3 regions of the Metabacillus herbersteinensis genome follow, and region 2 is predicted to be linked to each of the others. Evidence: riboswitches for the same ligand, from Rfam matches in the RefSeq annotation. Region 2 holds a riboswitch; each other region holds the start of a gene.
What was found. Region 2 has a riboswitch for S-adenosylmethionine ahead of ACFFIX_RS15000 (methionine ABC transporter ATP-binding protein). Riboswitches for the same ligand answer to the same signal wherever they lie in the genome.

Region 1 (2,200 bases), on a different contig from region 2:
TTCCTACTCCCTCACGAATTGAGACTTTTTGAGCGAGAATATCGTCCTTTAATTGCTCCCACTGAGGCGGCGCAAATCTTTTCATGATTGCGATAATGTTGTCGCTGGTTGTAACCGTTCCATCAAAATCACAAATAATCACTGGTCTGGTCATACTGTTACCTCTGAGACTCCCCATAAATCTATTGCTAGCTTTAAATCTTCGTTGTCCTTTGAAGCATTAGTTAGCGTTTTCCCGTCAAGAGTTGCATCAATTGCTGCACGGAAAGCCCGACCACCACCCGCTGCACCGTTTGGATGACCGTGAACTCCTCCTCCAGCATTTATTACACAGTCAATGCCAAAATCTCTAACTAATAGGGGAACTAAGCCAGGATGAATTCCAGCAGATGGCACGGGGAAAGTTTGTTTGTGCTGATCTTTACTCAAGCTATCCTCTGCAATTTTTAAAGCTTCGTCCCTGTCTAGTGCAACACTTCCGTAGGGTGATGGGAATAAAGTAAAATCTGCACCGGCAAGTCGAACTAATTTCCCCAATAATAATGAGCTTGAAAAACCGTATAAAGCTGAAGAAGTGAAAGCTCCACTAACCGCTGGATGTGCCATAATTGGAACCCGAATCTCTTCATCTTCAGCTAAGCTTTGCAACACATCAAGTCCATAAGCAAACACGTTAAAAAGAAGAACATCTGCTCCTAGTTCGACAGCACGTTTTGCTTTTTCTTTAAGCTCAAATGTTTTTCCTGACAAATTCACAGCATATAACGCTTTGTGACCTGTTTGTTCAAAAACTTCATCTAAAACCACGCGACCCACTTTGATTCGTTCTTCAAAAGGTGTGAGTAGATTTTCAAACAAAATTTCATCGTCTTTGATTAAATCAACGCCACCTAACGCTTGCTGCCTTAACTGATCTTTTAAGTAATCTAGATCTCTCCCGATTACCCCTTTAAAAATGCTCATTACCAATGGACGATCATACACACCTAGCTTTTCACGAATTCCTCTAATTCCAAATTTCGGACCAGGAAATGCTTGCTTTAATTCGCTAGAAAACTCAATATCTACTAATTTCACTTCTCCATCAAGTGAAAGCTTTCCGAAAATCGTCGTTAAAATGGCTGGAAGATCATGACTAAAGTTTAAGCTTGGATATGAGATCTTTACTGTCCCTCTGGTTACTTCTTTGCCTAAATAGGTGTTCACTTTTTCTGAAGAATCGAGCTCTTTTACCTCAAGTACTTGACCTTTATGTTTTCTTAGCTGTTCTTGATCGAGCTGTGGTAAATCAGTCCAGGAACCAACCGTTAATCCAAGTGCGATGCCTTCAGCTTTTTTCTGAAGATTGTGTTTCGCATCATGAATTAAGTATGTCGCAATCACTTCGCTCATGAATAAAACCTACTTTCTTGTTAGGGATTTAAAAACAAAAAACGGACTCCCTCTACCAATAGAAGGAGCCCGCAAGCATATGTACTCTGGGTAATCCTTATCCATCAGCTCATGTGCTGCAAGAATTAGCACCGTGCTTAACCATCTCTGGTAAGTCGGTTGCCGGGTTTCATAGGGCTAGTCCCTCCACCTGCTCTTGATAAGAAGTATCGTGATTATTTAATTAGACAATTTTCATTGTCACACTATTCGCGTAACTGAAATTACTTAGGATTATGACAGAATTCTTTTCCACTGTCAACAGTGTTTTAAAATAAATTCAATGCTTTAATTCGATCTGCAGCTTCCTGCAAACGCTCCTCAGAAGTTAGCAAACCAACGCGGACATAGCCTTCCCCAAATTCGCCAAAGCCAATGCCCGGTGCAACGACAACATGTGCTTTTTCAAGCAACGTATCTGCAAATGTCTCAGACGTAAATCCGTTAGGTACAGGTAGCCATGCAAAAAATGAACCTGGTGGCGCCTCTACCTTCCAGCCAATTTCTTGGAGTGCATTTATAAATACATTTCTTCGCTTTTCATAAAGAGACACAAGCTCTTTCACACAATCTTGTGAGCTAAGTAACGCCTGTGCTGCTGCTTCTTGGACTGCACTGAAAACACTCACAAACATGTGGTCTTGAAATAGATTAATTGCTTCGATAACAGATTTGTTACCTACTGCAAAACCAATCCTCCAACCTGCCATGTTGTACGTTTTTGACAATGTATAAATCTCGATCCCTATGTCTATAGCACCTTCTGTTT
Region 2 (2,200 bases):
AAGTAAACTGATTAGTGATTCAGGCAGCATACACAATCACCTCCAATGAATTTGTTCTCGCCCTTATATACTCAATCGCTTTCTCTACCTCAGACTCATCACCATTAAGCTCCATCATAAAAATACCTAATGGCGTCTCCTGGATGTATTCGATCTTTCCATGTAGGATATTTCCTTTTACCTTAAATTTTTGAAAAACATCCGAGATAACCGATTCTTCTGCAATTGAACCTTTGAACTGAATTTTTACGATTGTTCCTTTTCGTTTCTCTAGAATTTGAGAAGGTACATCAAATTGCAGCACACTTTGTATAAAGGATTTTGTTAATGGTGCCTGAGGATTTGCAAAAACTTCATAAACTGAGCCTTCTTCAATGACTCTACCATCCTGCATAATCGCCATTTTATTACAAATTTCTTTGACTACTTCCATCTCATGCGTAATTAAAACAATCGTAAGTCCTAGTTCTCTATTAATCTTTTTTAAAAGACTTAGAATCGATCTTGTTGTACTCGGATCTAGTGCCGATGTTGCTTCATCACATAACAGTACAGATGGATGATTTGCAAGTGCCCTAGCAATCCCAACTCGTTGTTTTTGACCTCCACTTAATTGTGATGGATAGACATCGCGTTTATCTGTTAAACCTACCATCTCAAGAAGCTCAGTCACTCTTGACTCCGTGTCTCGTTTCGATTTATTAGCAGCCTTTAAAGCAAATGCTACGTTTTCGAAAACAGTTTTTGATGAAACAAGATGAAAATGCTGAAAAATCATGCCGATCTTAAGACGAGCGGTTCGTAACTTTTTATCATTTAAAGAAAGTAAATTGATTCCGTCGATGATCACTTGTCCTGAAGTAGGCTTTTCAAGTAAATTTAGACAGCGAATCAACGAGCTTTTTCCTGCACCACTATAACCAACAATTCCAAAAATATCTCCCTTGTTGACGGTGAGTGAAACATTATCCACTCCTATGACCTTGCCTTTTTTTGTCACATACGTTTTTACAAGATTTCTGACTTCAATCATGATGTTCCCCCTTTTTGTAAAAACAAAAACCTCTTTCCATTAAGAAAGAGGCATCGCGTGTATATAACGACTTATCTTTCAGAATGAATTCATTCTGCAGGAAGTGGCACCTTTCCATATAGGTGGTTGCCGGACGTCACAGGGCCTGTCCCTCGGTCGCTCTTGATAAGTTAAATTTTATTTTATTGTAATAATATATCTATCATAATCAGAGTTTAAATGAATGTCAATGACTATTTCAAATTTTGCGAAAGTGAGAATACTCTCAAATCTACTTGTGAACCCCTATGATATAATTAACTTATGTATTTAGTCATACTATTCAACTAATTAGAGGTGGGAAAATGGACTACATTATTCAGCCATTAGGAGACCACGCTGTTATCATTCGGATCGGAAACGAGATAAACGAATCAATACATAAAAAAATCAGAACAATACACACTCACCTGGAACAGGCCTCCATAGATTGGATTATCGAATGTGTTCCAAGCTTTACGACCGTTACGGTTTATTATGACTTGTTGAAAACAGCCACACATTTGCAGATCCCCTACAAATTCGTCACTGAACAGCTACACTTATTACTTGCTGATATAAAGGACGCAAATGCCACTGAAACTAGACTCGTTGAACTACCTGTTTGTTACGGCGGTGAGTTTGGACCTGATTTAGAAATTGTCGCAAAACATAACAGTCTGACTATCGAAAAAGTAATTGATCTACATAGTGAAAGAGATTATTTGGTCTATATGATCGGTTTTGCACCTGGTTTTCCTTATATAGGTGGATTGAATGAAAAGATTGCTACGCCCAGAAAAGATTCGCCCCGCCTTCAAATACCTGTTGGATCAGTAGCAATTGGCGGCAAGCAGACGGGGGTTTATCCGATTCAATCACCAGGCGGCTGGCAAATCATTGGTCGAACACCTGTCACACTTTTCCAACCAAGGAATGAGAATCCTAGCTTATTAAGGGCTGGAGACCAAATTCGATTTAAGCCAATTTCTTTACAAGAATATGTGACCTGGGAGGCTTAGCCGCATGATTAAAATTATTAAGCCAGGTCTACTTTCAACCATTCAAGACAAGGGAAGACATGGTTTTCAAAAAGACGGTGTTGTCGTTAGCGGAGCAATGGATACCGTGTCTTTCCGCATTGCGAAT
Region 3 (2,200 bases), on a different contig from region 2:
ACTCTTCAATATCAACTTGATGAAAAGTGGAGGAGTGATGAATCGGAACACTTACTGCCCCTGTTTCCTTGTCGACCTTTGAATCGTTATGCAACAGTTTCGTCTGAAACGTCCATTCAGAGTTGCTCAACAGCTTCAGCTCCCTTCATAGTTGAAAAGGCTTTTTGCAAATCTGCCTTAATGTCTTCCGCATGTTCAATTCCTACTGAAAATCGTAAAAGACGATTACACACTCCATTAGCTGCTCTTACTTCTTCTGGAATATCCATATGTGTTTGCGTTGCAGGATAGGTGATAAAGCTCTCCACTCCGCCTAAGCTCTCCGCAAACGTGATCGTATTTAGATTTTTTAAAAACGGATTAATCCATTCTTCCCTTTGTAGTCGGAACGAGATCATGCCGCCTTTTCCTGGGTATAAAACATCTGTTACTTCGGGCTGCTGCTCCAAAAATTCGACCAATTCCTGTGCGTTACTTTGATGCTGCTTCATTCTCAGTGATAAAGTTTTCATTCCTCGTATTAACAACCACGAATCAAAAGGTGATAATACAGCGCCGATTGCGTTTTGATGTTCAGCAAACGCAACAGTAAGCTCCTCCCCTTTTGTTACTACTAAACCTGCGAGCACATCATTGTGTCCACCTAAGTACTTTGTTGCGCTATGGATTACAATGTCGGCTCCATCAAGAATTGGTTTTTGAATAACAGGTGTGTAAAAGGTGTTATCAACGATTACTAGTATGTTGTGACGTTTAGCTAGGCTTGCCAGCTCCTTTATATTTGCTTCTTGCATTAAAGGGTTTGTTGGCGTTTCAATGAACAATGCTTTTGTTTGTGATGATATTCTCTGTTCTGTAGCATTTAAATCTGTAAAGTCATCGTATTGAAATTGTAGTCCATATTTCCTCCATTCTTTTTCAAACAAGCGGTACGTTCCGCCGTATAAATCTGAGGACACGATGAGCTCATCTCCACTTTCAAACAGGGCCATGATCGTTTGAATGGCTGCCATTCCAGAACTAAAAGCAAATCCTCCAGTGCCATGCTCTAAATCTGCTATTGCGTCTTCTACAAGCCTACGGGTTGGATTACCAGTCCGAATGTAATCAAAACCAGTCGATTCCCCGATTCCAGCATGTCGATAGGCTGTTGAAAAATAAACGGGTGGATTAACGGTTCCTGTGACTTTTTCACTTCGATTGCCAATTTGCGCTAGCTTTGTTTCAATTCTTTGATTCATGATTGTCACCATCCTTAGGAATATGTAGTCTTTTGATTTGGGATGTGTGAAGAAGCTTGTAAAAAAACAAAAAGACTTCCTCATGTAGAAGAAGTCTTGGTATGTTATAGTCGGCTTCTTCTTATCTTGCAAGCGAAAGGTGTTGCTTGCTGGAGTTAGCACCTTGGCACTCGGAAGATTTTTGGAAGGTAGATTGATTTTAGCTGGTTAGGTTTAAACATAGAGCCTAGAGGTTTTCTGGTTTAGCTGCAAGCATTCGCTTGCACGTCACGCTGACGCGTGACTGCGTTTGATAATAAAAAATTGCTTCGAACAAACAAGGGCGCTTTGTTCGCTTCAATTTTTTATTATCAAACGGCTAAATCAGAAAACAACATAGTTTTTGTGTTTAAACCTGGCAAAAATCAATCGATCCAAGAGTCTTCACTCGTTATTGACCGGTTGCTGAGGCTTCATAGGGCCAGTCCCTCTGCCTCTCTTGATAAGAAAGTATTATGAAATTTTTGAATTGTTTATGTTTTTTACTACTTTACCTTATTCCAGTACGAATTGCAAGAGTCTTATGTTAATTTAGTAGCTTTATATCTTCAATTATTTTATCGTAGGGTACGTCTGAGACTCCGTCGTATTGTTCTAGGATCGTGTTTCCTTTGATGAGATAGATGTTTGTGCTGTGTACGAATTGGCTGGAGCCTTCGACTTTTGCTGCTGGGGCCATGAAGCCTTTGTTTGAGAAGGTTTCGATTTCTGCTTGATCATAGCCTGTTAGGAAGTCCCAGTTGGTAAAGTCTGCTCCGAATTGTTCACCAAATGTTTTTACAACCGCTTTTGTATCATTGTCAGGGTCGACTGAGAATGACACCATATTCACATCTAGATTTTTGTCTTTTATTTGTTGCTGTAATTTTGCCATGTGGGCAGTCATTGGTGAACATACCGTGTCGCAATTTGTGAAAATA

Region 1: it holds a riboswitch for S-adenosylmethionine, as region 2 does, so the genes downstream of both, mtnW (2,3-diketo-5-methylthiopentyl-1-phosphate enolase) here and ACFFIX_RS15000 (methionine ABC transporter ATP-binding protein) in region 2, are expected to answer to the same signal.
Region 3: it holds a riboswitch for S-adenosylmethionine, as region 2 does, so the genes downstream of both, ACFFIX_RS10585 (methionine biosynthesis PLP-dependent protein) here and ACFFIX_RS15000 (methionine ABC transporter ATP-binding protein) in region 2, are expected to answer to the same signal.

Annotation. Positions count from the first base shown of each region.
Region 1 is NZ_JBHLVO010000002.1:98,571-100,770, reverse strand. Features, by position in the region: gene ACFFIX_RS03465 (2-hydroxy-3-keto-5-methylthiopentenyl-1-phosphate phosphatase) at 1-154, opposite strand, end outside; gene mtnW (2,3-diketo-5-methylthiopentyl-1-phosphate enolase) at 151-1,392, opposite strand; SAM riboswitch class I at 1,487-1,598, opposite strand; gene ACFFIX_RS03455 (pyridoxal phosphate-dependent aminotransferase) at 1,701-2,200, opposite strand, start outside.
Region 2 is NZ_JBHLVO010000012.1:85,203-87,402, forward strand. Features, by position in the region: gene ACFFIX_RS14995 (methionine ABC transporter permease) at 1-30, opposite strand, end outside; gene ACFFIX_RS15000 (methionine ABC transporter ATP-binding protein) at 20-1,033, opposite strand; SAM riboswitch class I at 1,102-1,205, opposite strand; gene pxpB (5-oxoprolinase subunit PxpB) at 1,378-2,073, shown strand; gene ACFFIX_RS15010 (5-oxoprolinase subunit C family protein) at 2,078-2,200, shown strand, end outside.
Region 3 is NZ_JBHLVO010000007.1:12,926-15,125, forward strand. Features, by position in the region: gene metC (cystathionine beta-lyase) at 1-130, opposite strand, end outside; gene ACFFIX_RS10585 (methionine biosynthesis PLP-dependent protein) at 117-1,241, opposite strand; SAM riboswitch class I at 1,586-1,729, opposite strand; gene ACFFIX_RS10590 (SCO family protein) at 1,807-2,200, opposite strand, start outside.